Regions from separate parts of the Cytobacillus sp. IB215316 genome, predicted to be linked through region 2. Evidence: predicted binding sites of a transcription regulator. Region 2 holds the regulator's gene; each other region holds the start of a gene.
What was found. The regulator LexA, encoded in region 2, represses DNA repair genes until DNA is damaged. The targets are predictions, from matches to a motif close to CGAACATATGTTCG.
Positions count from the first base shown of each region.

Region 1 (10,289 bases), on a different contig from region 2:
AGAAAATATTGTTAAATCAGCGTCATGGATTGTAACATTGAATATTGTCATATCTTTATTAGCAGGACTAGCTATATTTCCAGCTGTTTTTTCTCTTGGTTTTGAGCCAGATACTGGTCCAGGACTAATATTTGTCGTTATACCTGCTGTATTTAATGAGTTAGCCTTTGGCGGTTTATTTCTAACAACATTCTTATTATTGCTATTATTTGCAACGTTAACTTCCTCCTTTTCAATTTTAGAAATCATCGTAGCTGCGCTGATTAAAGAACAACAAGAAAAAAGAAAAGTCGCTACTTGGATTGGTGGGATCATTATTTTCATTGTAGGTATCCCGTCAGCATTATCATTTGGAATGTTGAAAGATATCAAAGTATTTAATAAAACAATATTTGATTTAGCAGATTACTTTGTAAGCAACATATCTCTACCTGTGGGGTCATTACTTATTTCGTTATTTGTCGGTTACCAAGTATCTCGCCCAATACTAGAAAAAAGTTTTAATGTTTCATCACAGGTTGGGAGCTATTTATTTCGATTTTGGTATGTTAGCGTTCGCTTTCTCATCCCGTTAGGCATATTCCTAGTTCTATTTTTAGGAGCTTAATACTTAACGAGCAAAAGACACTGGGATTTATCCCAGTGTCTTAAATATAATCCTTTATTTAGATTTTCGTATTTATAAAACGATGATAACCGCACATACACACATCTTGCCAATATAATTAAGCCTTTAAGTTTACGAGCAGCCTTATTTTTTCAGGACAAGCTCCTCTTTTTCTTTTATCATTTCTTCCATACGCTTTCGATCTCGTTCTAAAATAGGCTTTAAATATCTTCCAGTATAAGAATCGTCTTGCTTAACTACCTGTTCAGGTGTCCCTGTTGCAATAATTTTCCCACCTTTATCTCCACCTTCAGGGCCAAGATCAATTAAATAATCAGCTGCTTTAATAATATCTAGGTTATGTTCAATAACTAAAACTGTATCTCCATTTTCTACAAGTCTTTGAAGTACCTTTAATAGCCTTGAAATATCATCTACATGTAAACCAGTCGTTGGCTCATCTAAAATATAAAGAGACCTTCCCGTTGAGCGTCGGTGTAGTTCCGATGCTAATTTTACCCGCTGAGCCTCACCGCCTGATAACGTCGTAGCAGGCTGTCCAAGCGTGATATAACCTAAACCAACATCGTAGATCGTTTGAAGCTTCCGTCTTATTTTAGGAATATTTTCAAAGAAAGAGAGTGAATCCTCTACAGTCATTTCTAATATCTCTGATATATTCTTATCCTTATACCTCACTTCTAACGTTTCACGATTATAGCGTTTCCCATGACATACCTCACAAGGAACATAAACATCAGGTAAAAAGTGCATTTCAATTTTTATAATTCCGTCACCACGGCACGCTTCACAGCGACCACCTTTAACATTAAAGCTAAAACGCCCTTTTTTATATCCTCTAACCTTTGCTTCATTTGTTGCGGCAAATACATCCCTAATATCGTCAAACACACCGGTATATGTAGCTGGGTTTGAACGTGGAGTTCTTCCGATTGGTGATTGATCAATGTCAATAACCTTGTCCAAATGGTCAATTCCTTTAATTTCTTTATGCTCTCCAGGTCTTGATTTTGCCTTGTGAAGCTTTTGGGCTAATGATTTATGTAAAACCTCGTTAATCAGTGTACTTTTCCCTGATCCAGACACACCTGTAACAGATATAAATGTACCTAAAGGAATTTTGACTTTCGCATTTTTTAAGTTATTTTCCTTTGCACCAACGATTTCAATATAACGGCCATCCGGCTTACGACGTTCTGTTGGTAGAGGAATAAACTTGATTCCCGACAAGTATTGACCAGTTAATGATTTTGGATCATTCATAACTTCTTCAGGCGTACCTGCAGAAACAACCTCCCCACCGTGGATTCCTGCACCTGGGCCGATATCAATTAAATGGTCAGCTGCTAGCATAGTATCCTCGTCGTGTTCCACGACGATTAATGTATTACCGATATCCCTCATGTTTTTTAACGTCTGAATAAGGCGGTCGTTATCACGTTGATGCAATCCAATCGAAGGTTCATCTAGAATATATAAAACACCTGTTAACCTTGAACCAATCTGTGTCGCTAAACGAATTCTTTGGGCTTCTCCCCCAGAAAGTGTTCCAGCTGACCGGTGTAAAGTTAAATAATCTAGTCCAACGTTGTTTAAAAAGCCTAAGCGCTCACTAATCTCTCTTAAAATCATATTAGCTATTGTCATTTCTTTGTCAGTCAATTTAAGGTTTTCAAAGAAATCCAACGCTTCTGTAATGGAAAAAGAAGTAATTTCACCAATATGCTTCTGATCTATTAAAACAGCTAAACTCTCTTTCTTTAAGCGATAGCTTTTACATGTTGGGCAAGACTGCTGTGCCATATACTTTTCCATTTGCTCACGAATATAATCCGAGCTCGTTTCACGATATCTACGCTCAATATTAGGTATGACCCCTTCAAAAATAATATGATTTTCGCGCACTTGCCCAAAGTCATTCTCATAACGGAAATAGATCTCTTCATTCCCACTACCATGCAGTACTTTCTCAAACAAATGCTTTGGTATGTCCTTTACTGGGACATTCATATCTATTCCGTAATGATCACAAACAGCCTTTAATAATTGAGGGTAGTATTGAGAGCTTTGTGGTTCCCACGGAGCAATAGCATGTTCTAGTAATGATAGATCCCAATTAGGAATGACTAAATTAAGATCTACTTCAAGCTTGGTACCTAGTCCATCACAACTTGGACACGCTCCAAATGGACTGTTGAATGAAAACATTCTCGGCTCCAATTCCCCTATTGAAAATCCACAATGCGGGCATGCGTGAAGCTCACTAAATAACAGCTCCTCTTCGCCTATTACGTCAATGATTACTTTACCTTCACCTAACTTCAAAGCCGTTTCTAGTGAATCTGATAGCCTTGAAGCAATGCCATCCTTGATGACAATCCGATCGATGACGACTTCAATTGAGTGCTTTTTGTTTTTTTCTAATGTTATATCTTCTGTAAGCTCGGTCATTTCCCCATCAACACGAACACGAACATAACCTTGCTTTTTAATTTCCTCAAAAGTTTTCACATGTGTCCCTTTACGCCCAGAAACGATTGGAGCAAGAACTTGCATTTTCGTTCTCTCAGGGTATTGCAAAATGCGATCAACCATCTGCTCTATCGTTTGAGATGTAATTTCTATATGATGATTAGGACATACCGGACGACCTACACGAGCATATAATAGCCTTAAATAATCATATATTTCAGTAACTGTACCGACTGTTGAACGAGGGTTACGACTTGTTGTTTTTTGGTCTATCGATATGGCCGGAGAAAGCCCATCGATTGCATCGACATCAGGTTTGTCCATTTGTCCTAAGAATTGACGTGCATATGCTGATAATGATTCAACATAGCGCCGTTGGCCTTCCGCATAAATCGTATCAAATGCTAACGAAGATTTACCTGAACCAGAAAGACCAGTTAAGACAACAAGCTGGTCTCTTGGTATTGTGACGTCGATGTCTTTTAGATTATGAGCTCTAGCTCCTTTGACAATGATTTTATCCTTTACCATGCTCTTATTTTCATCCTTCCGCTTTTAACTCGATCAATATGTCACGCAGTTCAGCCGCACGTTCGAAGTGGAGCGCTTTTGCAGCATCCTTCATTTCTTTTTCCATATCTGCAATTAGCTTTTCTCGTTCTTTTTTGGTCATTGTTACTTTTGGCTTGTCTGTTTCGTAAGTTTCTTGATTTTCCGCTGCATAAGTTGCCTGTATGACATCTCGAACTTCTTTTCTTATTGTTTTTGGCGTAATGCCATGCTTTTTATTATGAGCTTCTTGTATTTCACGGCGCCGCTTCGTCTCTTTGATTGCAATATCCATTGAGTTGGTCACATGATCAGCATACATAATGACTCTACCATTTTCATTACGTGCAGCCCTTCCCATCGTCTGGATTAGCGACCTTTCCGATCTTAAGAACCCTTCTTTATCGGCATCTAAAATAGTAACTAGAGAAACTTCCGGTATATCTAAACCTTCCCTTAATAAATTGATACCAACGAGGACATCAAATTTACCTAGTCGGAGATCACGTATAATCTCTATTCGTTCGAGCGTTTTAATCTCTGAGTGGAGATATGTAACCTTTATACCTATTTCTTTGAGGTAATCTGTTAAGTCCTCTGACATTTTCTTTGTCAATGTTGTAACTAGCACGCGTTCCTTCCGCGCTATACGCACTTGAATTTCCCCGATTAGGTCATCGATTTGTCCTTCAATGGGGCGCACATCAATTAATGGATCTAAAAGCCCTGTTGGACGAATGATCTGTTGAACCATTTCAGGGGAATGCTCTAACTCATACGGACCAGGTGTCGCCGATACATAGACTATTTGGTTTACATGCTCCTCAAACTCTTCAAAACGTAAAGGGCGATTATCTAATGCTGATGGCAACCTAAAACCATGATCCACGAGCATCTGTTTTCGAGCTTTATCACCGTTAAACATTCCTCGAATTTGTGGTAATGACACATGTGATTCGTCAATAACAATTAGAAAATCATCAGGAAAATAATCGATCAACGTATATGGTGTAGATCCCGCTTCCCGGAGTGTTAAATGACGCGAATAATTTTCAATACCAGAACAAAAACCCATTTCCCTCATCATTTCCAGGTCATATCTAGTACGTTGCTCTATTCTTTGAGCTTCAAGTAATTTGTCATTGTCACGAAGCTCTTTCAAACGCTCTTCAAGCTCTTGTTCAATATTTTTCATGGCAATTTGCATTTTTTCTTCTCGTGTTACGAAATGTGATGCAGGAAAAATAGCCACGTGTTCACGTTCACCGATAATTTCCCCTGTTAAAGCGTCGACTTCACGTATACGATCAATTTCATCTCCAAAAAACTCTATACGCATACAATGCTCGTCTCGTGATGCTGGAAAGATTTCAACTACGTCTCCACGTACGCGAAACGTTCCTCTCTTAAAGTCAATATCATTTCTATCATATTGAACATCGACGAGTTTTCTAAGCATTTGATCACGCTCAATTTCCATTCCAACACGTAATGATACGACCAGCTCGCTATATTCCTCTGGAGAACCTAGACCATAAATGCAAGATACACTCGCAATAATAATAACGTCTTTCCGTTCTAGCAATGAAGAAGTTGCTGAGTGACGCAGCTTATCAATTTCATCGTTTATACTGGCGTCCTTTTCAATAAAAGTATCCGTTTGTGGAACATACGCTTCAGGTTGATAATAGTCATAATAACTAACAAAATATTCTACAGCATTATTAGGAAAAAACTCTTTAAACTCACTATATAGCTGTCCTGCAAGCGTTTTATTATGAGCAATAATTAAAGTAGGTTTATTAACTTCCTTAATTACATTAGAGATCGTAAACGTTTTTCCCGTACCAGTTGCCCCTAATAATGTTTGATGCTTTTTCTTTTGTTTAATACCGTCTACAATTTCAGTAATTGCCTGTGGCTGGTCACCAGACGGTTTAAAAGCTGAGACTAACTCGAACTGATTCATTTTTGATGAAAGCCTCCAATCCCGTAATAGTTGTATTATCATTGTACCATATTTTATCATTAATTAAACAAAAATACGAACTTATATTCGTTTTTTTAGCAAATCCCCATTACATAAAAGAAAGAAAATAACAGGGCACTTTTCGTAAACTTTATTACTATTATTCCTATGAGACCAATAATTTTAATAACTTCAACGATAGATGTATACGTGTTTATATGTTAGTACGAAACAACATTTTTTATTAATATAGAATTGAAATGGATGAAAATGAAATGAACAGTTTTGCACTCGTGGTATAGCTCGTATATTTTTTAGAGGTTTCTGTTATTTATCGTAGAATGGCATTATGTAGAGTTTTAAAGAAAACTTGGTACGCACAGGGAAAAGTAAACATTAATAAATTGTTATTTACACTTAAGAAAAAGCTTCATTTATTCATCCAACAGTATGGTATTTATTGTATAATAGTAGCTTTTTTGAGCTAGACATTTCTGAAAGGTTTTTGGGGATAATTATGGTCTCATCTCTACAATAGGAGCTATTTTTATTACCGGAAAAGAATTTACTTATTACTGAATTTATTCAAAATCAATAAGCGGATACAAAGCTATAGGGTCTGACCCTAACTGCTCCAACTCATAAACGCAGCAGGTGTCAGACCCCTTATTTTTCTAGCATAATTGTTAAGCTGATGAGTGTCACGAGGATTGTGGCGCCCATGTCTGCTAGAATGGCAATCCATAAAGTAAGCCAGCCAGGTATTGTTAATAAGAGCGCAATGACTTTTAATCCTAGTGCTAAAGTGATATTGAGTTTGATCGTTCTATTCACCTTTTTCGCAATGGATACAGCGCTTGGTAGTTTACCTAAATGGTCTTGCATTAAAACAATATCAGCCGTTTCAATCGCACTATCTGTTCCCTTTCCCATCGCTATACCAAGATCAGCGACCGCTAGAGCAGGTGCATCATTTATACCATCACCAATCATCGCTACTTTTCCATGGTCATGTATATTTCTTATTTTATCGACTTTTTCCTCTGGAAGAAGGTTTGCATAATAATCTGTTACGCCTACTATTCCTGCTACCTTTTCAGCTGTTTTTCCGTGATCCCCTGTAAGCATAATGGTATGTTTTATACCCTTTTTGTGAAGCTCTTTCATAACATGTTTACTTTCCTCACGTATTTCATCAGATATACCAAAGATTCCTAATACATGCTGTTGATCAGCGACGATAACTAGTGTGAGCCCTTCGCTCTTTAGGCGATCAATATCTAACTGTATTTTTTCAACAAAGTGTATGTGAGGCATGCTTTTTTCATTACCGACAAAATAAGTTTTATCACTAATTTTCGCAATGACTCCGCGGCCAGTGGCCGTTTCTATGTCATCTGCTTCAACGTAAGCTATATCTTTTTCTGCTACCTTTTTCATGATCGCCTTTGCTAGTGGATGTGAAGATTTACTTTCAACAGCTCCCGCAATGTTTAACAAATTGTTATCATACTCGATAATTGTTTCTACGTGAGGTTGTCCTTTTGTTAACGTACCTGTTTTATCAAATGCGATGGATTCAATTTTCCCCAACTGCTCTAGGAAAACACCACCTTTTACGAGAATACCGTTCCGTGCATTGCGTGTAATCCCAGATACTATCGCAATTGGTGAAGATAATATTAATGCACAAGGGCAGCCTACGATTAATACAGCTAAACCTTGATAAAGCCATGGTCCCCAAGCATCCCCGAATAACAATGGGGGTACAAGCATAACAAGTAAAGAAATGATCATGATAATTGGTGTATAGTACTTAGCAAATTTGTTAATAAACTGCTCAGTTGGTGTCTTCGTTTCCTGTGCTTCTTGCACAAGGTGTAAGATTTTGGCCAAGGATGAATCCTCATATGCTTTTAAAATCTTCACCTTAAGGACACCTTCATTATTAATGCTGCCACCAAACACATTGGTGCTTGCTTCTTTTTCTACTGGTAATGATTCACCAGTAATCGCTGCTTCATTTACCGAGCTTTTCCCATCAATTACTACACCATCAGAAGGTATTTTTGCCCCAGACTTCACTAGAACGATATCACCTTCTGTTAAAGTTGAAATAGGAACGACTTGTTCAACACCATTCTTAATTAATATTGCATCTTTTGGCGCAACTTGTAGTAATTTCTCCATTGATTTTCTGGCCTTTTCCATACCGAGACCTTCAAGGTATTCATTTAAACCGAACAAGATGGCAACAATTGTCGCTTCCTTCCATTCACCGATTGAAATTGCTCCAATTAAAGCGATCGTCATTAACGTATCAATATTGAATTTAAAACGAGCCAAATTTTTAGCCCCTTTTATAAATGTTTGATACCCGCTGATGACAATTGCCACAAGATATAACGAAACAGCTAGTAGCGTTGGTATTGATGATTCAAATAAAATCGTTAACAAAAATAATGTCGTAGAAATCCCTAAGTACACCTTTATTTTATGTGTGTTATGGGAATGGGCATGTGAATGATCATGATCTTGAGTCGTTATAAGGGCTGCACCATCACTAGCAAGAATTTTTTTAACTTTGTTGAGGTCGATGCTTTCATCAACCTTTAACTTAGATGAGTTGTATAATAAGGCAGCTGATTCACCATGATCTAGCCCTTTAATCTGCTTTTCCATATCAGCTGCACAATTCGCGCAGCTCAAACCTTCAATTTTGTACTCTTTCATTGTCTAGCTCCTTTTTACTATTCTAATGATGTAGAGCATGGTTTATAGTTTGTTCAAGAATATCCATTACATGTTCATCGTCTTGAGAATAGAATAAAGTTGTGCCTGCTCTTCTGTATTTCACTAAACGTAAATTTTTTAAGAAGCGTAACTGATGAGATACAGTTGATTGCAGTAAGCCTAATTTATCAGCAATTTCATTTACTGAGCATTCTTGAGCTGATAACAAATGTAGAATTCGAATTCTTGTAGGATCAGATAACGCTTTGAACGTTTGAGAAACGATAAATAACGTTTCTTCATCTAATTCCTCATAAGCTGTTTTTATATCAATGTGATCTTTTTTGTCAGTCATTCAATATCACACCTTTTCTATAATATTTATATGTACATATGTTCATATTGACAATAATTTATTTCAAAATTATCATAGCTTTCTTATAATCGTCAATAAAATTCTTACAATTAATTAAATAAAGTTGACAATTAGGCACTTACTACATATGATGTAATTAAAAGTTGGTCGAGGGAAACATATTAAGTTCCACCCACACATTTAGGCCAGGGGGAATATTTATGAATAAATCCAATAAAATAAATGAATTGTACCATTTTACTTCTGGAGATGAAGTGAAAATTGATCGGTTAGATATCTCTGGAACAATGAGAAGAAGATTACTAGACTTGGGCTTCGTTCCTGGAGCGACTGTAAAAGTCCTACAGCGCAGCCCTTTGGGTGATCCAATTGCATTTGCGGTCAGTGACACTGTCATTGCTTTAAGAAAAGAAGAAAGCTCTAAAATTTATGCTACAAAAATAGGAGGGGAATCACGTTGAGTACATTTACGATTGCGCTCGCAGGGAACCCCAATACCGGAAAAAGCACGTTATTTAATACTCTTACTGGCTTACGACAACATACTGGTAACTGGCCAGGAAAAACGGTATTGCGAGCTGAAGGAGATTTTGAATATCAAGAAAACCAATTTAAAGTGATAGATTTACCAGGAACATACTCATTATACTCAAATTCAGCCGACGAAGAAGTAGCAAGGAATTATATATTATTTGAAAAGCCAGATGTTACAGTCGTTGTTATAGACGCAACTGCGCTAAAAAGAAATTTAAATTTAGCGCTACAAATTATGGAGATGACAGACCGAGTAATTGTCTGTGTCAATTTAATTGATGAAGCTAAGAGAAAAGGAATTCATATTAATGAAGAAAAACTAGCTAAAACTCTTGGCGTTCCTGTAGTAAAAATCTCTGCCAGAAACAAAACAGGAATTAATACTCTGTTAGATCAAATGAATAAAATGTGCCTTGGAGCAATAGAAACTAAACCATACCAAATTCAATATAACGATGAATTGGAGGAGGAGATTAATAACCTCATTCCAAAAATTCAAAATGTGCTTGGCACTCACTTACCTTTGAGATGGATTGCACTGCGTATTTTAGATGGAGATACGAGCTTGATAGAAGAACTTAAGCTTCATTTATCAGGAAAAAAGGAGGTTCAACACCTTGCAGAGTCAAATTCAGTTCAACCAGGATGCCATTGATCAATTATTTGCTCAAGGATCAGTAAGCTCTTCTGACGATAGAACGAGAGATCAAATTGTTTCTAAAATTTATGAAACATCAAATGCCATTACATCAGATGTTTTGACGTTCGATCAGCAAGATAGATTTCAAAGATCTGAAAAGATAGATAAAATTCTCACTTCTCCTATTTGGGGTTTCCCGATTATGCTAGCAATTTTAGGGCTCATATTTTATCTAACAATCGCAGGCGCGAACGTACCATCTTCTATGCTAGCCACATTTTTTAGCACCATCGAAGGTTACATTACGGCTGCATTTAATGCGGTAAATGCACCAGATTGGTTACATGGGGTCTTAGTATTAGGACTATATAGAGGAACATCTTGGGTC
Region 1 is NZ_JAXBMC010000003.1:43,042-53,330, reverse strand. It holds gene SLH48_RS07325 (sodium-dependent transporter) at 1-607, shown strand, start outside; gene uvrA (excinuclease ABC subunit UvrA) at 752-3,631, opposite strand; gene uvrB (excinuclease ABC subunit UvrB) at 3,642-5,618, opposite strand; gene SLH48_RS07310 (heavy metal translocating P-type ATPase) at 6,285-8,351, opposite strand; gene SLH48_RS07305 (metalloregulator ArsR/SmtB family transcription factor) at 8,374-8,706, opposite strand; gene SLH48_RS07300 (FeoA family protein) at 8,928-9,188, shown strand; gene SLH48_RS07295 (FeoB small GTPase domain-containing protein) at 9,179-9,916, shown strand; gene SLH48_RS07290 (nucleoside recognition domain-containing protein) at 9,912-10,289, shown strand, end outside.
Region 1: uvrB (excinuclease ABC subunit UvrB) is a predicted target of LexA. The motif match lies at 5,695-5,708, and genes of this name have one in related genera.

Region 2 (10,289 bases):
TCCTGTTGTTCACGTTTTTCTTCATCCGTTAACCCAGATGATTTAGATTTTTTTGACAAATAGTTAATACGATTAATTTTTTCATTTGATAACACGTCAATGCTTCCTTTCTATTCAATAGGATATTATGTTCTGTACATATTACAAGAAGAGAGCTTCATTTTCAACGGTTTTGTTTTAGTACAAAAAACTAAAGACTTATACAATTAGCAATTGCTGGATTTTTTCTTCTCTGAAAACATTGTCAATCGGCTAATAATTACGTTTTAACCTTCCACTTTAGTTGAATACAATGATATTGCCAATAGTGTCATTTTAATAGCCTATTTTCATACAGACTGTTGCTTTTCAGACTAAGAATTAATCACGTATACATCTAGCTTTTGTCGTACCTTCTCTACTTATAATTTTGGGGACCCAATCAAAACTCCGTCTTACTGTCTATTCCTTTATTATAATAGCTACCAAGTTTCGAAAGGCTGTTTTCGCATTGATGATTGTTTTTATATTTAGACTCAACTGCAGATTGTGGCATCTATTCTTCTCTACAACGAGGACTAACATGTAAAGCCACTTTTCTTGGTACTAATGTAATAATAATAGTAACAAAGCTTACGAAAAGTGCCTTTCAATAACAACGTAATAAAAGTATACAATTGTAACTTGTATACTACAGCATTCGTTCATTCTATTGTTAGCCATCTACTCTAAATTATTATGCATATATTCTTTATAACGTCGATGTACCGTTGCTTTTGACACATCAAATCCAAGACCACGTAATGTTGCCGCTATATCTGAAAACGTGAGATTATTTTGTCGTAACCTTATAATTTCCTCAATAGGTATTTCCTTTCTTTCTCTACCTGAGCTTACATGGATGTTTTTTAAATTCCTCTCAGGTCTATACCCTTCTTCGATAGCTCGTTTCATTCCCCGTTTAATTTTTAAATTATGTATTTTCCGTTGATATTCCTCAACAATGCTAACAATTTCCAACATCATGGAATCAGCTTCAGACAATTGTAACTCTCCATGATGATGAACTGTGTATATTTTAACTCTTTCCTTTAAAATAAAATGCAGCAAAGCTATTCTTGCATTACCCCTACCTAGCCTCGTCTCATCTTGTATTAAAAGGGCATCGATATGCTGTTCTTTAATTTCATTCAATAGCTCATAAATGCCATCTCTATCCATGTCATATCCGCTTGCCCTTTCTACAACCACTTTCTTCACATCAAAATGGTAACTGTTTGCAAGCTGGAGTAATTCTGCCTTTTGTCGTGTTAATGATGTCTCCTGTGTTTGTTTATTTGTACTAACACGACAATATATTATTGCTTTTTCCATTTCTACCTCCGATTAATTGTTAACTGCATATGTATCATATATTTTATTACCTTCTGATTTTAACACTGGAATATAAATTTCATCACCATAAAAAATTCTATCAGGAGCTATTTGATTTACATCCTCTACCCAACTGATAAAGTCATTGATTGATAAATCGTGACTGTTACTATACTCGGACGCAATATCCCAAAGTGTATCTCCATCTTCTACTTTAATAGTAATATAATCATTTTTCTCGATATCCTTATAAGAAGTAATTAGTGCAAAAGCAAAGCCGATAAAAACAGTAAAAAATAAGATATAGTAAATTTTAGATTGTTTCATAATAAGTCCCCCTGATTAACAGAATACATGTTCGTTTTTAGTTATTGTATACGAACAAATGTTTTATGTCAACATTTTTACGAACTTACGTTTGTTATACATAACAAGTCGTGCTATAATGAATGAAAGTAAAATCTTTCTAGTATATCCTTACATTATTAATAGATGATCTTAATTTTTTAATGTTATGAACGGGTATACATGCTAACAATAGAAAAGATTATTATAATGAGGTGCTAACGATGGCAAAATTATCGAAAAGGCAACAAGACATACTAGATTTCATAAAACAAGAAGTACAATCAAAGGGATATCCACCTTCTGTTAGAGAAATTGGAGAAGCGGTAGGGCTAGCTTCAAGCTCAACAGTTCATGGTCATTTATCTCGTTTAGAAAGTAAGGGACTAATCCGTAGAGACCCAACTAAACCTAGAGCAATTGAAATATTAGATTTAGATCCTGCTGATGTAATCCCAAAAAATAACGTCATGAATGTACCGATTATAGGAAAGGTAACAGCTGGTCAACCAATAACAGCAATTGAAAATGTTGAAGAATACTTCCCTCTTCCTGATAAACTTGTATCCCCTGACGAAAATGTATTTATGCTTGAAGTAATGGGAGATAGCATGATTGAGGCCGGTATATTAGATGGGGATCACGTCATTGTTCGGCAACAACAAACTGCTTCAAATGGAGATATCGTTGTTGCAATGACAGAGGATGACGAGGCAACAGTAAAAAGATTTTTTAAAGAAAAAGACTACATAAGACTTCAGCCAGAAAACTCAACTTTAGAACCTATTATTCTTCGTAATGTAGCTATATTAGGAAAAGTAATCGGGGTGTATCGTACCATCCATTAAACACTATTGTACATAACGAATGTATGATCTATTCTTTGACAAACAGTCTCTTTTAAAACGTTGTTCCAATCAGATAGATTAACATACAGGTTAGCAGTCCACAATGCTTTTTAATGTATTCATACGATCTCATATTATAATCCAATCCTTAGCTTAGAACCTCTGAGCTAAGGATTTTTTTGTCATATTGTAAGCTCCCTCCGAATTCATTTTGATTGGCTATTTTCACAATGGTTGCTGTTTTTACTTTTAAGATATACACACGTATATATCTAGCGTTCAAGACACCTTTTCTAAGCTCCTATAAAACTCATAATACTGTCCATTTTTAGTAAAAAAACAAAATTCAAGCAAAAAGTCTTTAGTTTAAATTTATCATTCAATGATTTTCTTAGTCACTTTTTCTCATATCCCCCACTATGTCACCAATTTTATGCTCGTTATCCCGAGATTAGACTTGACGGTCTAGACCATTCGGTCTAATATGTATAATAAGCAAGCAGCATTAACTATCAGGCTATTTCAGCATAGCGTGTTTTTTTTGCACTAATAAACACGAATACAGCTAGATTTTGTGCCATCTATTCTCATATAAAATGACGGTATTCTTTATCTTCAGGATAAAGAACTATAACAACAAAGTTTACGAACAGAGCTAACGATTAAGATTAAAAACTTGTAGGAGATGATGTAATTGACGCGAGGATTTAATAAAGAATTCGAACATTCAGATGCGTTAATGCAAGCAGCATTAAATGAATTTGTGGAAAAAGGCTATGACAAAGCCTCATTAAATCATATTTTGAAGACAGCGAATATGAGTAAGGGCTCATTTTACTACCATTTTAACAACAAGGAAGATCTTTACTTAAATCTCATAGACATGTTGATTCAAAAAAAGCAACTATTCCTTGCCAAGGTTATGAATCCAAGTGATTATTCCAAAGACATTTTTTCGATATTTAAAACACAAATCAGAATTGGAATGCAATTTGCCAATGAATATCCAGATATTAATCGTTTTGCAAACAGCTTTATTAAAGAAAAAGGAACTCCCATATACGAAAAGGCGTTGACAAGGCATAATTTTCAGGATAATGACCAAATGAACAAGCTCATTGAAGCATCCTATAACAAAGGTGAAATTAGGCAGACACTACCACTGGAATTCGTCCAATCACTAATTGGTTTCTTGTTCACTAATATTGTGGATGTAGCGGATATGTCAAAGCCTGATCACTATGAGTCAAGTCTAAACCACTTAATTGATTTCCTTAAAAATGGCCTGACAGATCAATAATGATCTTAACCATCACATATTGACATCAGCAAAGTAGGTGAAGATTTAAGTCTCTACCTGACTAACTGATAATTTGGAGTAAGGTATATGCTACATCTGTGCATCGTTGAAGTAATGGTTCCTTTCTGCATTCAATTATTTTTCAAAATAACGAGCTTAATTTGAAAAGGAGAGTTATTATATGGCCCAATTTGATTATCCTGTAGGATACCATGATTTTCATAAAACAAAAATTATAGACTATCAAATGAATCGGTGGTATTCAATGGGATACACACGAAAAGAAGACATGGTGGATGCAGCTACCAGAATAAAAAAGTTAGAAGATTGGAAGGAGGAAATGATAAAGCAGGCTGAAAAAGCTATTGATGAAAAACGCATAATGAATGGAACATTTTATTACAGGGCTGCAGAATTTTTTACTCATCCGAATGACCCAGATAAATTAAGGCTGTATGATACATTCATTGAAATGTTTTATAATGACCTGTTTGTTGAAAATGATATTGAACGTTATAACATACCCTACGAAAATGTATACTTACCTGCAATGAGACTGCCTTCTAACAATAAAAATGCCAGAGGAACAATTGTCATTCATGGTGGATTTGATTCATTTATGGAAGAGCTATACTCAATGGCAAGCTATTTTGCACATTTAAACTATGAGGTCATATTATTTGAAGGACCAGGGCAAGGTGGTGCCTTAAAAAAATCTGGCTTAGCACTTAGTTATGAATGGGAAAAACCAACAAAAGCCGTTCTAGATTACTTTAAGTTAAATGACGTAACCTTATTAGGTGTGTCCATGGGTGGCTGGCTTTGCTTCAGAGCAGCTGCGCATGAACAGCGAATTAAACGAGTGATTGCTCTTAGTATAGCCTACGACTACATGAAAATCCCCCCACCTATTATTGAGAAGTTTGCTTTATGGCTTTTCAAACATCCTAAATTAATGTATTGGATGGCTGATGTAAAAATGAAGATGATGCCGCAAGAAAAATGGGGAACCGATAATTTAATGTATATTACTAAAACTGATACTCCGTTAGATGGTGGCATGGCATTATTAGAATTCAATGCTGCACATTTAAAATCAGGACACGTTACACAAGATGTATTAATATTAACAGGGTCAGAAGATCATTTTATACCGCTAAAAATGCACGATATTCAAGTAAAAGCTTTAACGAATGCAAAGTCTATAACTGAAAGAATCTTCACTAGAGATGATCATGCTCATAATCACTGTCAGGTGGGAAATTTCGGCCTTGCTCTCAGAGTCATGGCAAATTGGTTAAATGAAAAAGAATAACAATTTTGTAGGGTTAGAAAAATAAAGATAAAGCTAACCTGCTGAAGAAAACCCATGAACTAATATAAATCAGTTAATGGGTTTTTAATTTAAGTTGTTTTTCGTATTAAGAAAGAACACGTTTCAACTAGAAATCGTAGCATTTTTTCTTCTGTACAACGATGAGTAACATATAAAACCACGTTTATGGGCCTTTAGTTTTATCTATTCTCCCCCTCCTCCTCCGCTGTCACCACTGCCCCCACTGTCGCCATGACCGTAATCAGATGAATATAAGCCTACACCATTTCCATCATTGTTACTACTAGTTGATGAACTTGTCTTATGAATACGATGTTTTGTTCTGTTAGCATTTCCAGTACTAATCGCAGTAATGGCAATAATAATAACTAACAAGATAAACCCAAATATTATAAATTTCATACAAACTCCCCCAAATTTAGTTATATATATAATATACGAATAAAAATAGTAGGAAGTTTCATGATTTTGGCAAAGAATGCGGATTGAAACAGCAATACATTAACATTTCTACCTAGTTCAGATTTTTCTATTGGCTGTTTTCACATTAATTGTAGATTTTCATAATAGGCTGGTTTTGTATAGAATGTAGTTTTTCGTACTAAAATATAACTCGTATAAAACTAATATTCGAGACAAGCTTCTTCTATAAAACGATGACAGTTGAGTAAAACAGTATCTTTATCATCTGTTTTAGGAACTATAGGAATAAAGTTTACAAAAAGTGCCTTATGATAAGCGCTAAACACGTTCGGCACCTTATCTTCTTTAAAGACTATAAAAATCATATCATACTCATCCAGTTGCTCAAATGTAGGTGAAAAAATGCAACAGAGTTTTCGAAGGCCCTTTCTTATCAACTACTTATAAAGCGTAACAATTCATTAAATGCATGCTTAGCAGATAATTCACAATAGTTCTCTGAGTTGTTATCGCTAAATCCATGATTTGTTCTATATTTTTTAATGGTGATTTTTTCTTTATCGTTTAGTTTAGTAATCAATTGATCGACATGAAATGATTTTTCATTCTCTGGGAAAATTAGTAGTGCGGGACAAGCTGGGATCATGTCAATAAAGTCCCTTATCCTTGAACCGTAATAACTAATAACTCCATCGCAATTCTGGTCTTCACTGCACAGCCATGCAACTGTCCCACCTACACTATAACCAAGAATAAAGATTTTACTGTATTCCTGCCTAGATTTTTTTAAAAGTGCCTTAACGTAGGTAGCTGCTCTAGCAAATCCGACTTTATTAACAAAATGGTGATAAGCCAATTTCTCCTCATCGTAATGAAATTGATTGTTTTCACTATACAAATTGGGACAAATCACATCAAAGCCTTTATTGAATAGTTCTTTACAAATATGTCTCATATGCTCATTTACGCCGTATATTTCATGAACAACGATCACTAATTTGTCTGATTTATTTTTGTAAGAAATCATTTACTTTACCCCTAATAATTATTGACCTAATTTCTTCAATGGCTTCATAGATTTTAATAATTGTGCTCATACATTGCACACTTAACCATAAATGCAGAGCGTATTCTTTTCTTTATAACTATGACAACCTTATAACCTACTTGTTAATGATGTCATTTGTTTGTTAACAATAGTTAAAAAATGTTCGTACAGAACCTTTTCTACAACATATAGACTCCTCAATTGTTCGGATTTTTAATTAGGAAAAATCTTTAATTGATTAATTATTGAGCGTATTTTCTATAATGGGTTCATTTTGTTTACCTTATTGTAACTTTGATAAAATTAAATAATAGTCTATTAATTTGTAAATTTTTCTAGTAGAATAATTAACAACTTTAATTAGGCTGGCTTTTTTACAAAAGCTTGAGTGTTCAATAGTTATTTAAAGATTAATTATAATTAACTATTCCATAAAGTAAGTGGAGGGATAATCATATGAGTAAAAAATGGCAATCAAAGCAGCAATTCATAGATCTTCTTTGCCAGCTTGTAAGTATTCCTAGTGTTACTGGTTCTCAAGCAGAAACATGGTTACCACAATTTGTAATATCCGAACTCGAGTCACTACCATATTTTCAAAATCACAAAGACCATATAACCCTACATGCAACAGACGATGGACGTTATTTTGCGACCGCTCTAGTTAAAAGGTCTGACAAATGTAAAAAAACCGTCATTCTCCTTAGCCATTTTGACGTCGTTGACGTTGCTGATTACGGCAACCTCCATCACCTTGCCTTTGATGCGAAAAAGTTAACAGCATATTTCTATAAACACAAATTTGAAATGCCAAAAGAAGTAAGCGATGATTTGGAAACTGGGGATTGGTTATTCGGAAGAGGTACGATGGATATGAAATGTGGCCTGGCTATGCACATGGCAATGATTGAGTTAGCATGTAACGGGGGTTTTGATGGAAATATTTTATTGCTAACAGTTCCTGATGAGGAAGTGAATTCTGTAGGTATGAGAGCTGCTATACCTACCCTTCTTGAATTAGCAGATACTCACAAATTAACATATACTGCTGTACTCAATTCGGAACCGATGTTTTCACGTTTTCCAGGCGATCAAACAAAATATCTTTATACCGGAACAATTGGCAAAGTTTTGCCCGGGTTTTTTTGTTATGGCAAAGAAACACATGTTGGTGAGCCATTTTCAGGACTAAATGCCAATTACATGGCTTCAATCATTAACGATGAATTAGAGTTAAATACAATTCTTTGTGAAAAAATAAATAATGAAGTAACCCCTCCACCAACTGCCCTTATTCAACATGACCTACAAAAAGAATACTCTGTTCAAGTTACAAATAAAGCCGTGACACTCTTTAATGTATTCATGTTTAAAAAACCAATGAATAAACTTACAGACGAATTAAAAAAAATTACGGATACAGCTGCCTTACGTATCCAACAATCATTTGTTGATAAAGCTAGCAGCTTTGCAGCATTAACAAATTCTGAAACACCATCCCTACATGTAAAAGTTTATACGTATGAAGAGCTCGTTACATACGCAAAAGAAAGGTACGGAAGTAAAAGAATTGAAGCATTGCATCAAGAAATATTCGAACAGCATAAGCAAAATCTAGATGATCGAGAGCTTTCTATTACTATAGTTGATCAACTTTCTTCTTTATGTAAACATTTATCACCAATGATCGTTCTCTTTTTTGCTCCACCCTTTTATCCAGCTGTCTATTCCCATGAACATCCAATGATTCAACAAGTTATGTCAGACTTAAATATCTATGCTAACAGTATGCACAACATACTATTTCAGCAAGTGCTGTTTTTTAATGGCATATCCGATTTAAGCTATGTCGGACTCCAACATTCACCATCATCCATTCAACCATTAATTGCTAATTTCCCACTTTGGGATCATGGATATTCACTGCCAATTGAAGATTTAAAGCAATTAGATATACCTGTATTAAATGTTGGACCAATAGGACGAGATGCTCATAAATGGACAGAGAGATTAGATGTTAATTATACTTGTGACACGTTGCTGGAGTTGTTCCCATACTGTATCCAAAGATTATTTGATTACTCGAAGTCTGATCAAGGTTGTTAAATATATTTTCTCCTTCTGCCGAAAAGTCTTCAAAAAGATGAACTAGATATATACCATCATTCCAAAGAGGTTACGTGATCGGGTTCATGTCGTTTAATTTTCTGGAATGTTTTATAACAGAACAAAAGCATTAAAACGTAGAATTCTTTTATTGCACATTTCACTGCTGTTGACTACAATAGAAAATATTCTTAAGTGAAATGAGTGATATACTTTGAAGCAAACTAAGGTTGGAGTCTCTTATACAATTATAGCGTATGTGCTTTGGGGAATACTGCCATTATATTGGAAATTGATTGAGCATGTTCCTGCTAGTGAGATACTCGCTCACAGAATTATTTGGTCCTTTATATTTGTTTTATCAATTATTATCTTTAAAAATAGATTTATGAATTTTAAAAAAGAGTTTAATTCATTACTAAATCGACCGAAGAAATTGGCAGCTGTATTTCTTGCAGGGGTTTTAGTAAGTGGAAACTGGTTTATATACATTTGGGCGGTAAATACCGACCACCTTATTGAGGCTAGTTTGGGCTATTATATTAATCCCCTTTTAAGTGTATTACTCGGTGTACTCGTCTTACGGGAAAAATTAACAAAATGGCAGATTATATCTGTTCTCTTTGCGGGGATAGGTGTAGGAATATTAACGTTGCAATATGGAAAGGTCCCTTGGATTGCATTATCATTGGCATTATCCTTTGCCTTATATGGGTTAGCCAAAAAATTAGTTAAACTGGACTCACTGTTCGGTCTCGCAATAGAGACCTCTATCGTTACTCCAATTGCTTTCATCTATCTTGGAACGATACAAGCACAAGGCACAAGCGTGTTCTTGTCGAGTTCTTTCAGCACAGTGTTATTATTAATTGGAAGTGGAGTAGCAACAGCGATACCATTACTATGCTTTGCAGAGGGAGTAAAACGCATTCCATTATCAATGAATGGTTTTTTTCAATACTTAGCTCCTACAATAAGTTTATTAATTGGGGTGTTTATTTTTAAAGAAGAATTTACAAAAGTTCACCTAGCAAGCTTTACGTCCATTTGGTGTGGTCTTGTTATTTATACAGCTTCAAATTTACATCTTGGTAAACAAACAGAGAAGAAAACTCTACGTGCGTGAACATTAATTCAAGACTTTGTCTGCTAAGCTTTAATACTATTATAACTAGCTGATCTTTACGCCATTCATCTAAGTTTAATGAAGAAAAGGTGTCTCCAGTGAGAGTTGCTTTCGTGTTTATGTCTAAGAAAAACAATCATCATTGTAAAACAGCCATCATAACAACTGACAAATAGAAACAGGTAATTGAATATACGCACCTGTTTCTATTGCTAGATAATTAGCATACAAGCTTAATATATACTTTTTTACATATTTAACTTTATCAGCCATGGAAGAAGTTTGCATCAAAAGCGTTTTTTATGTGGGTTAATTCATTGAATCTAATATCTGTAATCAAAATGGTACCAATGATAAATATCATAGCCCCGCCACCAAAAAAAACCTATGATCACACATAAAAA
Region 2 is NZ_JAXBMC010000002.1:168,953-179,241, forward strand. It holds gene SLH48_RS05175 (DUF896 domain-containing protein) at 1-95, opposite strand, end outside; gene SLH48_RS05180 (recombinase family protein) at 703-1,353, opposite strand; gene SLH48_RS05185 (LysM peptidoglycan-binding domain-containing protein) at 1,366-1,680, opposite strand; gene lexA (transcriptional repressor LexA) at 1,923-2,546, shown strand; gene SLH48_RS05195 (TetR/AcrR family transcriptional regulator) at 3,241-3,846, shown strand; gene SLH48_RS05200 (alpha/beta fold hydrolase) at 4,028-5,161, shown strand; gene SLH48_RS05205 (hypothetical protein) at 5,366-5,584, opposite strand; gene SLH48_RS05210 (hypothetical protein) at 5,806-5,970, opposite strand; gene SLH48_RS05215 (dienelactone hydrolase family protein) at 6,039-6,632, opposite strand; gene SLH48_RS05220 (M20/M25/M40 family metallo-hydrolase) at 7,110-8,759, shown strand; gene rarD (EamA family transporter RarD) at 8,974-9,885, shown strand.

Region 3 (10,289 bases), on a different contig from region 2:
AAAAATATAGTTAATAACAAAATAAACAAAACTTCATCACTAAATATAGAAGGTGTTTGATATATGACGGGTAATCTAGGACAAGTATACATTTTAGTAATTTATTTAACTTCCCTAGTAGTATTTTTATTCCCCAAAAGCTTTACCACCTTGTTCTTCATTATTACACAACATTGTCACCTCATCTAGCAATTCTACCTCGCTTAGATTTCCTTTTTCTCTTATTGATGGTTAATTTCATAAGTGAAATATCTTGTTGAATTCTATCAAAAAGGTATTCTGCCCTTCTTATTTCATAAATAGAATTATCGGTCCCGTTGTTAAGTGTTTCATCAACGTATCCTAATGTTTTCAATAGTTCACCTGATATTTTTTCATACTGCTTTATATCCATAATTCTTATTCCTCTCCTTTTTAACACCTTGTGCCCGAAATAAACAGATGGAAAAAAATTTTCGCTCAGTATCGTTTTATATAAGTTAAATATTCAAAAGAATTTAGTTTGCTACGAAGGTATTCCTGTTTTTTATTTTATCAAAATAATGAAACCACTGATTTTAGCTTGAGAGGTGGTTTTTAGTGAAAATATGAAATTTTCTTGTGTATTCACTTGTTATTGTGCATTTACATTAATATATTTATATTTCTTTATATAATTTTAATGAGAAGATCCTATATTTTATAAAAATTCCTATATAACAGGAACTGAATGCAAAATTACTGTAATGGGTTATTTTTACAAACAAAATAAAAAGAAGCCTTTAAAAGGTACGGGTAGGATTAGTTATTGCTGGAACATACCAATTGGAACAAGTGTCTGCACTAATTAATCTGAAAGAAGCTGTAGAACAAGTTATAAATGAAGATGCAGGATTTGAAAATTTCGTTGTAATTTGGAGTGTATAGGTTAATTTTTCATTGAAATAAAACAATCGCCCTCAACATAAATAAATGCGTCTGAGGGCGATTGGATTATTGATTAGGTACGGATGTACTTATACATCTCTCTATTGTTCTAAATGAGTATTCTATCCTACAACTATCCTCATCATCCAAACAGTTCGCTGTAATATCGGTTACATTTGGAAAAGAAAAACTTATAGAGTTGCTATTATCAGGTAAATTGATTGTTGGTCGAATAATTTTGGGTATAACCGAACCATTTGTTGTTATATTTATTTCAAGGCCATCACCAGATATTAAAGTAATAGTTCCACATAAAACCCCAGTAGGAGTAGAAGCTCCACAGTAAATTTGAAATGGGTCGGTATCTTCTACACGATAAGTTCCCATAAAATCACAAGTAGGAACCGGACAATCGCAGCAAGCGGTCTTTTCTACGGTGTTAAGTGCCTTTGTAGTACTACCGCAACATGATGATTTTGAAGCATAAGCACTCATTGTTCTACCTCATTTCATAGTTTGTTTGGGGTATTGTATGGCTAATTAATTCGTTTTGATTAGACGGATGAGTAAATATTTTGGTGTTTTAGAGCTAATCGCAATCAACGCGGTTGGCTTTTTTATATTCCGAAAAAGGAGGTGATCTAACATGGCGCAATCACAGCCCGAAGTTGACGAGTTAATCGTGAAATAAAACGATGACGTTTTCGATGCTATTGCTAACTTAAAGGCGATTCAACGTGAAGTGAATAAACCAACGTGCCACTTCACATTAATAAATATGGAGAACGTAGTTGTGTGTTCGAAGGCAAAGTCGATTTAGAAGCGTGGTGGAAAGCGAATGACAAATAAATTACGAAGCACGACCAACGAACTCCGCTATTTTAGCGGTGTTTTTTCTTATGTAGATGAAAACGGCGAACCTCGATTATCGGCGCCAGTTAAAATACTCCAAAATTCACGATAATGTATACCTTTTATCGTATCCTACCTCACTTCTGGAATAACATAAAATGTACTACCTATTCTTATAAAAAAAGGATAATAATAGTTCTTGTTGAAATATTAATATAGTGTTAGAAATGGATATAATTGATATTTATAACCACTATAGAACAAACTCAAATCCAATATTTCACACTAATTTATGTTTTAACGGGAGTGAGGCGTAGTGAAAATGAGTAAAAGTTTTTTTTCCTATCAAAAAGACATCCTGTTAGCATTTATTACTTCAATTGTAGGTTACATGGTTTTAATATCAACAAATAGAGTTGGATTAGTCGATTTAACTATTGAAGCAGTTTTGTTCTCTATAGCTAGTATAATAGGATTTAATGGCTATCTAAGATCTTCAAAGTCCATTAATAAACACTTTAAGAAATTTGAGTTATTTTACGGTATAACATATTTAATAACTGTAGTCTCATTTATTATTGGTATATATTTTTTTGCTAACAACCCTACTATTCTAGAAATTGAACTAAGAAATGTAACGGAGAGCACTTTACTAATTATTATGAGTTTAATCAAATCATCATCCTTGATATTTTTAATTTTTACATGGAGCTATTTTTATAAGTATTTAAAAATATCAGCATCCACCAGAAAAAATATACTAATGTTCTTATCAGGGTTCTTACTTTATTTGATGTTATCAATAGTCATTTGGTTAATTACAAATGATTTAAATGTGTTAAGCTTGGGAATAGTTGTCGGGAGTGTAATTGGTATCTTTGCAATGATTGCACAAGACAAACGAACTAGATATCTGACTATCATTTTTATCATATACAGTAGTATACACTTAGTTGAGTTTTACATGATGGGGCTTGGTAAAAGTTTAGCAAGTGGATTAAATAACCCTGTATACTGGGGAGTCACTGTACTATATTTTTGTGAAGTAAATAGATGGATCAATAATGAAATTTAAGATGGAGAGATGTTATTGAATATTGAAGCAGGTATTAAAATTTAAAATGATGTTAGAGATAGTCTAAATGACTGTCTCTTTTTTATTTTGAAGGGATGTGTCTGAAGTGGAAAACAATTTTGGAGCAATTGAGAAAAAAAAACTCCAAGACAAAGTGGATTGAAAATCTGGAGAATCAATCGCAAGAAAAATGTTGCATCCTTCTCCTTCTCTTCAGACGAAGACTTTACAGAATTCAAGGTGAAAGTAGTAAATGTACTGGCGCAGCCCATGACACCAGCACTAAGATAGATACAACTCATGGATCAGTTAATACAAGTGGAGATGAAGGCTATTCTGCAAACACACCAATTAATGTTCAAGTCACAGGTGATGATATTGAACAAGCTTCTAGTGTTGACAGTCAAAAAGTTATCAAGGTATTCATAAAAGATCATTCTATATTAAGATGGAATATGAAGATATTTGGAAAGAAGAAAGTAAAGCTGACTAATGTATATAAAGAGGAAAGATAGGTTGTTTCTCTCCTTTCTTCTTGATTGTTAATCATGATGTAGTTATAATTTATACGATGTATTAAAATAATATCCTTACGGTAAAATTCCTCTCCCTTATTACTAATTATCCACACTCTTCTCCGATTCTTCTAATATTTCTACTTTTGTTGCTCCTACTTTTGGGGGCTTTGTTTCAGCAGCTACTCTTTTATGCCAAACCTTAACCTTTTGACCAACAGTTAGCTCATCATATTCATCTTTATCAATAGCAAAATAAGCTGATTGATTTTCTTGTGCCTCTGATATTAGATCTTCCTTTGATTTATCATCAATATCATCTTTAGTAATGTTACTAATTACAAGGATTTCATACACTTTACCTTCTCTTTTTTCAATAATGTAACCTTCGAATATTGGATTTGTCGTTGAACATGATACAAGAAGAGATAAAATTACAGCAGTAATTGCATATCTAAATAAATTCATATAGAACCCCTCTAATTCCATTTTACTTGTTGCTTATTCATTGTTCATTTATTCTGGCAAGTGAATTACTGTATCATTAGTATAGGGGAAGATATCATATAATTCCATAGCGTTCATTATTTGAGTGTAAAGTCCATATGTTCCACCTCCTCCGGATGGAAATTCACCTCCAGAATGTATAGGGTGTATTAAAAAATTGTAAGGATTGTATACTACTGCACCATTGTCTCCTCCTTGAGAAAAATCATCTGAGCTGAGATTATTATTATTTATCCTAGTTACTTAAGCCTCTCATTCCAAGCATCTCCTTATGTCTAATTATGAACGTGCATATGTTCTGTTTTAATGTATTAATCGAACGTATTTTCGTATATACTATTGGTAAAGGAGTGATACGTTTGAAGGACAGAGGGATAATGAAATGGGTGCCAGCATTTATACAACCGGAACATATGAAGATGATGAAGGAAGCAAAGGCTAATTATTATAAGGTGCAAAAGCCTGTATTAGATGAGCATGAAATAGAGGAAATTAACAGTACAATCCTAGAAGCTATGGAGTTTACACAAGAAGTAACAGTGACGTATTTTGAGAACGGTGCGTTTAAACCATGCATGGGACATATTCATTATGTAGATCAGCTCAATAAACATATTAGAGTAAAGGATAAATTCGAGGAAATACACAGGATTAAATTTGAGGATATTATTAATGTACAAATAATATAACAGCCCCACATGCTTTGCAGGGCTGTTTTTTCATGGAGTGAATATCTTGCTGTATTTTATATTATGCAATTGTTATTATTTGTATGCGTATTTTAAAGGACGGACAACATTTACAGTGTTTAAAAACACCGCTTCATCCGTTGTTTTTTCACCTTTTGATACTTTCTTCTCCCACTCATCCCTTGTAATAATTCCTTATAGTACCCCACTCTTTTACTAAACGAGTGTTGGCATCTATTACAATATCAGAAGGAATAACTGCAAGTAATCCATCAATATGAAACGCTCTAGAAGATTGCAAATTATATCCAACTTCATCCCACTGAGCGTTAGTCAACTTTGAGCAGTACTACTCATCTTCTGACCAAATATCTGTTTTTATTCTATAATCATCTCCTACATGTTCTAATCCGTAATCAACAGCTGCTTCTAATTCAGAAGTAGTCGCGTTAGTCCCCAACTTAGTGGTTACTTTGTATTGTTTTATTCCGCTAGCACCATCCCATAAGTTACTTCTATTCCAATGGTGTACTTTATTACCACTGTTTGCAGTTTTAGAAGCTTCAATCACATAATAATCAGTTGTTGAAAGTACAGCAGTATGTCCTGTATTAGATTTTTCCCCTATAGCATTATCACTACCGAAACCGTAGTACAAAATGTCCCCGTATTTTGATAGGTTTTTATTTTTTATTGAGAATTGGTTTGATAATAAAATGGATATTTAATTGGATTCACAAATAACTATATCCCTATTATCACTCTTGAGGGCGCTGATAATGTTATTCTCACTATTATTCATGATTATTTTAATTACCTGAATCCCCCATATAAAAAGAGCATGTAAGACTCCCACATGCTCCTTTATCTTTTTCAATTATTAATAAAATCCTTATTGTCATAGATTGAATATGTATTATTGTTTGACAACCACTCTTGAATCCCATGAATAGTATAGTAATTATCATCATCTGTACGTATAAATGGAATCCCACTGCCTGAAAGAACTTGATTTAAATCTATTCCATCAAATTCACTTATGGTAATCCCCATATACTCAGCTATTTCTGATTTACTATATAATCTCATTTCTATCTTACTGTTTTCACTTACTGAATTGACTGAACTAACTGAATTAGATTTTGCCATGTCTGATAAAGAATTGGAGATAAATACTGAACTGACTAAGATAGATATTGCTAGAATAATAATTGATATCCCTGTAAAATTTATTTTCATACTCCCGCCTCCCTTCGAACAAGCATGTAAATTCCTCCTCTTTGTATGATCACAATACACTATTAAGAATAATCCAATCGACAATTTAAGTACTCTTAGACTACTGAAACTTAGACTTAAAATTGTCATTTTATTATGATTTACTAAAACAAAAAAACGAAAATTAAGTTCCACGCCCTTTTGTTGGAAAATTTTCATATAATAAACATATATTAAATTAGGGGTGAAAATCTATGAAAGAAAATTTAATAGCAAGATCACTATTTACTTTAGCTATTTGTCTTGTAATAGGTAGCTGGTTTATTTCAAATGGGTTAAAGGAAGGCAATCGAATAATTGCAGAACAATTGTCTGATGGAATTGAAGCCACTAAATCATACACAATAGATGCAACACAAGGTCAATTATTAACTGCTACACAGTTATCCGAATATTTGGGTATAAGCAATGAACAAGTAACTCAGTTATTCCCAGATTCAAATGGTAAAAGCGTAATACCTTATTTAAAAATTAAGGGTGAGCTCTTCTTCCCTAAAGCAGCCATTGATAAATGGTTACATGAAATTGAAGCAACCTCTATTAATAGATGAGCCCAATAAAATTTGGGCTTTTATTTTTTTAAAATACTTCTTTTATTATAAATGATCTAAGTTAATCATTTATAATAATATCTTAATTTCCTAACAAGCCATTCCAGTTGACAATTTTCTAAAATGTTGATTATGCCGGAAACTCATTTAGTGTGTAGTTCACACTGTATTTCCTTTTCTATTAGACATGCTATAAATTTTGATGATTAGTTTTCTCTGCTATTTACCCTAAATTCCTCTACCATTTAAATGTTCAAACTGTTCCTTCTCAATTTCACTGTCAAATAATAGAAAAAAATCTATTACAAGCATATTTAGCTTCTTCACTTGCCTCCTTTAACAAAAATTCATGGAGTTTATATTTTATGTCTCCCCCTTTATGTAATATTTGTATACGATGGAAATTGTCAAATTGGGGTAAAATTTTTTTGAAGTTTTTGTAAATTTTTTTTGAAGTTTTTGTGGTCAAAAATGGGTCAAGTTGTAATAGAGAATTAAATCTCACAACTTGACCCACCTAATAAACTGCTATAAACGTTGTTAAATCAACATTTTTATTTTCTTAATATAAAGTCATGTATTGGTCACGTTCCCAAGGGTGAACTTGCGTACGGAACATATCCCATTCTATTTCTTTAGCTTCTACAAAGTGCTCGAATAAATGTTTACCCATTGCACCTGTCATAACTTCATCAGACTTTAAGTTTTCTAATGCATGTTCTAGTGTTGCAGGTAAGTCTACGATACCAGCTTCTAAACGCTCAGCTTTGTTCATTACATAGATGTTTCTGTCAACTGGTGCAGGAGCTGTAAGCTTGTTTTTGATACCATCTAATCCAGCTGCAAGTAATACTGACATTGCAAGGTATGGGTTTGCACTTGGGTCAACGCTTCGCACTTCAACACGTGTGCTCATACCTCTAGATGCAGGAATACGGATTAATGGGCTACGGTTACGAGCTGACCAAGCGACATATACAGGAGCTTCATAACCAGGTACTAAACGTTTATATGAGTTGATTGTTGGATTTGTAACAGCTGTAAAGTTTGGTGCATGTTTTATAACACCAGCGATAAATTGACGAGCTGTTTCACTAAGCTCTAAGTCGCCAGTAGGGTCAAAGAATGAGTTTTCACCATTAGCAAATAATGAAAGGTTTGCATGCATTCCAGATCCGTTTACGCCGTAAAGTGGTTTTGGCATGAATGTTGCGTGTAAACCGTGCTTTCTAGCGATCGTTTTTACAACAAGCTTGAACGTTTGAATATCATCAGCTGCTTTTAACGCACCAGCATATTTAAAGTCGATTTCATGTTGCCCTGGCGCTACTTCATGGTGAGATGCTTCAATATCAAAGCCCATTTCTTCTAATTCTAAAACGATGTCACGGCGGCAATTTTCACCTAAATCAGTCGGTGCTAAGTCAAAGTATCCACCTTTATCATTTAATTCAAGAGTTGGTTCGCCCTTTTCATCAACTTTAAATAAGAAAAACTCTGGTTCCGCTCCTAAATTAAAGTCAGTAAATCCTAGCTCTTCCATTTCTTTAAGTACACGCTTTAAGTTATTACGTGGATCTCCTTCAAAAGGAGTACCATCAGGATTGTAAATATCACAAATTAGACGTGCAACTTTACCTTTTTCAGATGTCCAAGGGAATACAACCCAAGTATCTAAGTCAGGATATAAATACATATCGGATTCTTCTATACGTACGAAGCCTTCGATTGAAGATCCATCAAACATCATTTTATTATCAAGTGCTTTTTCTAACTGACTAGTAGGGATTTCAACATTTTTGATCGTTCCTAATAAATCAGTAAATTGTAGTCTTATATATCTAACGTTTTCCTCCTCAGTCATCTTAACAATGTCTTCTCGTGTGTACTTTGCCATAAAAAAAGCTCCTCCCTTGATTTTAAAAAATTTATTTAAATAAAAATTGGTGAAGTGCATCCATTCAAGAATATATTTCACCTATATTTTACTTATTTCTAACGGTTGCATGCACATTTTAATTAATGGAAAAATCGGGACATATCTCCTTGTCTCAGAGTTGTACGATTGTATTTTCCAGCATTCATCAGTTCAGCTTTTAGTAGCTTGCGCAGTTCATCTTCAGATAGTTCTTGTTTGTTCGCTTTAACTACTTCATTTTCTTGTACAGGTTTTGCATCTTGATTGCCTGCAAATAATTTCTTAATCCCTGCCATATTGACACCTTGATCTATTAGATTTTTAATTTCTAATAGCTTGTCAACATCATTAAAAGAAAATAATCGTCGATTCCCTTCGGTTCTTGCCGGAGATACTAATCCATGCTCTTCGTAATATCGAATTTGCCTAGCTGTTAATTCGGTTAACTGCATCACGATTCCGATAGGAAAAAGTGGCATGGACCTTCTGATTTCATCAGCCATAATGATACCTCCATCATTTATTACTATATTCAGTATATTCCATGTTATGTTTTTTGTCAACACTATGTCATAAAATCTAACACAATAAATTACATCAATTTTCTTTTCGTTCATTCTGTTCTTATTTAGCCTATTTTGAGGAGATTTTTTTCAATCAAATGATTGATTGCCGAACAAACCGCTATCTTGACGTGAGCATATGTTAGCCCCCCTTGTACGTATGCTACGTATGGTGGCCTCAAAGGCCCATCCGCTGATAGTTCTATACTAGACCCTTGTATAAAGGTACCAGCCGCCATGATCACATCATCTTCATAACCAGGCATATAGCTAGGGTATGGAGTAACATAAGAATTGACTGGGGAACAATATTGGATTGCCTGACAAAATGCAATCATCATTTCTTTATTATCAAATTGGACTGATTGAATAAGGTCTGTTCGATGACTATTCCAGCTAGGATGTGTGTTCATGCCGATTTCGGATAAGAAAGCTGATGTAAAAACAGCACCTTTCAAAGCTTGACCAACAATGTGTGGAGCGAGAAAAAATCCCTGATACATTTCTTGCAAACTATGTAACGATGCTCCTGCTTCACTACCTATTCCAGGAGAAGTCATTCGATAGGAGCATGCATCAACAAGAGTTTTCTTCCCTACGATATAACCACCCGTTTTAGCAAGACCGCCACCAGGATTTTTTATTAACGATCCAGCAATTAAGTCTGCACCTACATGACAAGGCTCCAATGGTTCTACAAATTCACCATAACAATTATCAACAAAAACGACGATTTCTTCATTAATCGATTTTACAAATTGAACCATTTCTTGAATCTCACTTATCGAAAACGAGGGTCTATTTGCATATCCCTTAGATCTTTGAATACCTATCATTTTAGTTTTTTCATTTATCGCTTCTTTTACTTTGTTATAATCAATTTTGCCATCTGTAGCTAACGGTATACTGTTATACCCAATATGATACTCTTTAAAAGAACCTACGCCTGAACCTCTAATTCCTACTATCTCCTCTAAAGTATCATATGGCTTCCCAGTTATATACAAAAGCTCATCAAATGGCCTAAGCACACCAAATAATGCAATTGAAATGGCATGCGTTCCTGATATGATTTGTGGGCGAACTAATCCAGCTTCGCCTCCAAAAACTTGTGCATATACTTTCTCCAACGTATCTCTTCCAACATCATCATAACCATAACCTGTTGAAGGCGTGAAATGTGAATCACTTATTTTATGTCCACGAAAACTCTCAAGTACTCGATATTGATTCACTTCTATATTCCGATCGATTTGATGATGGATATTACGTATTTTGTCTTCTACTATATTTACTATGTCGGAGATTTGCTCTCCGTTACTTAAGTTATGAAACATGTTTCTTCCCTTTCTAAACTTGATATTTCTTTAGTTTACCGAATGCGATATGTGAAGATAATACATATCCTGTACATTCATAAACATCTTCTCTTTCA
Region 3 is NZ_JAXBMC010000010.1:649-10,937, forward strand. It holds gene SLH48_RS15175 (hypothetical protein) at 182-394, opposite strand; gene SLH48_RS15180 (hypothetical protein) at 973-1,401, opposite strand; gene SLH48_RS15185 (hypothetical protein) at 2,075-2,833, shown strand; gene SLH48_RS15190 (hypothetical protein) at 2,953-3,348, shown strand; gene SLH48_RS15195 (DUF3221 domain-containing protein) at 3,451-3,816, opposite strand; gene SLH48_RS15200 (YolD-like family protein) at 4,215-4,544, shown strand; gene SLH48_RS15205 (hypothetical protein) at 4,720-4,881, opposite strand; gene SLH48_RS15210 (hypothetical protein) at 4,894-5,202, opposite strand; gene SLH48_RS15215 (hypothetical protein) at 5,418-5,783, opposite strand; gene SLH48_RS15220 (helix-turn-helix domain-containing protein) at 6,017-6,373, shown strand; gene glnA (type I glutamate--ammonia ligase) at 6,936-8,270, opposite strand; gene SLH48_RS15230 (MerR family transcriptional regulator) at 8,393-8,794, opposite strand; gene SLH48_RS15235 (methionine gamma-lyase family protein) at 8,920-10,191, opposite strand; gene hflX (GTPase HflX) at 10,205-10,289, opposite strand, start outside.
Region 3: SLH48_RS15200 (YolD-like family protein) is a predicted target of LexA. The motif match lies at 4,172-4,185, and genes of this name have one in related genera.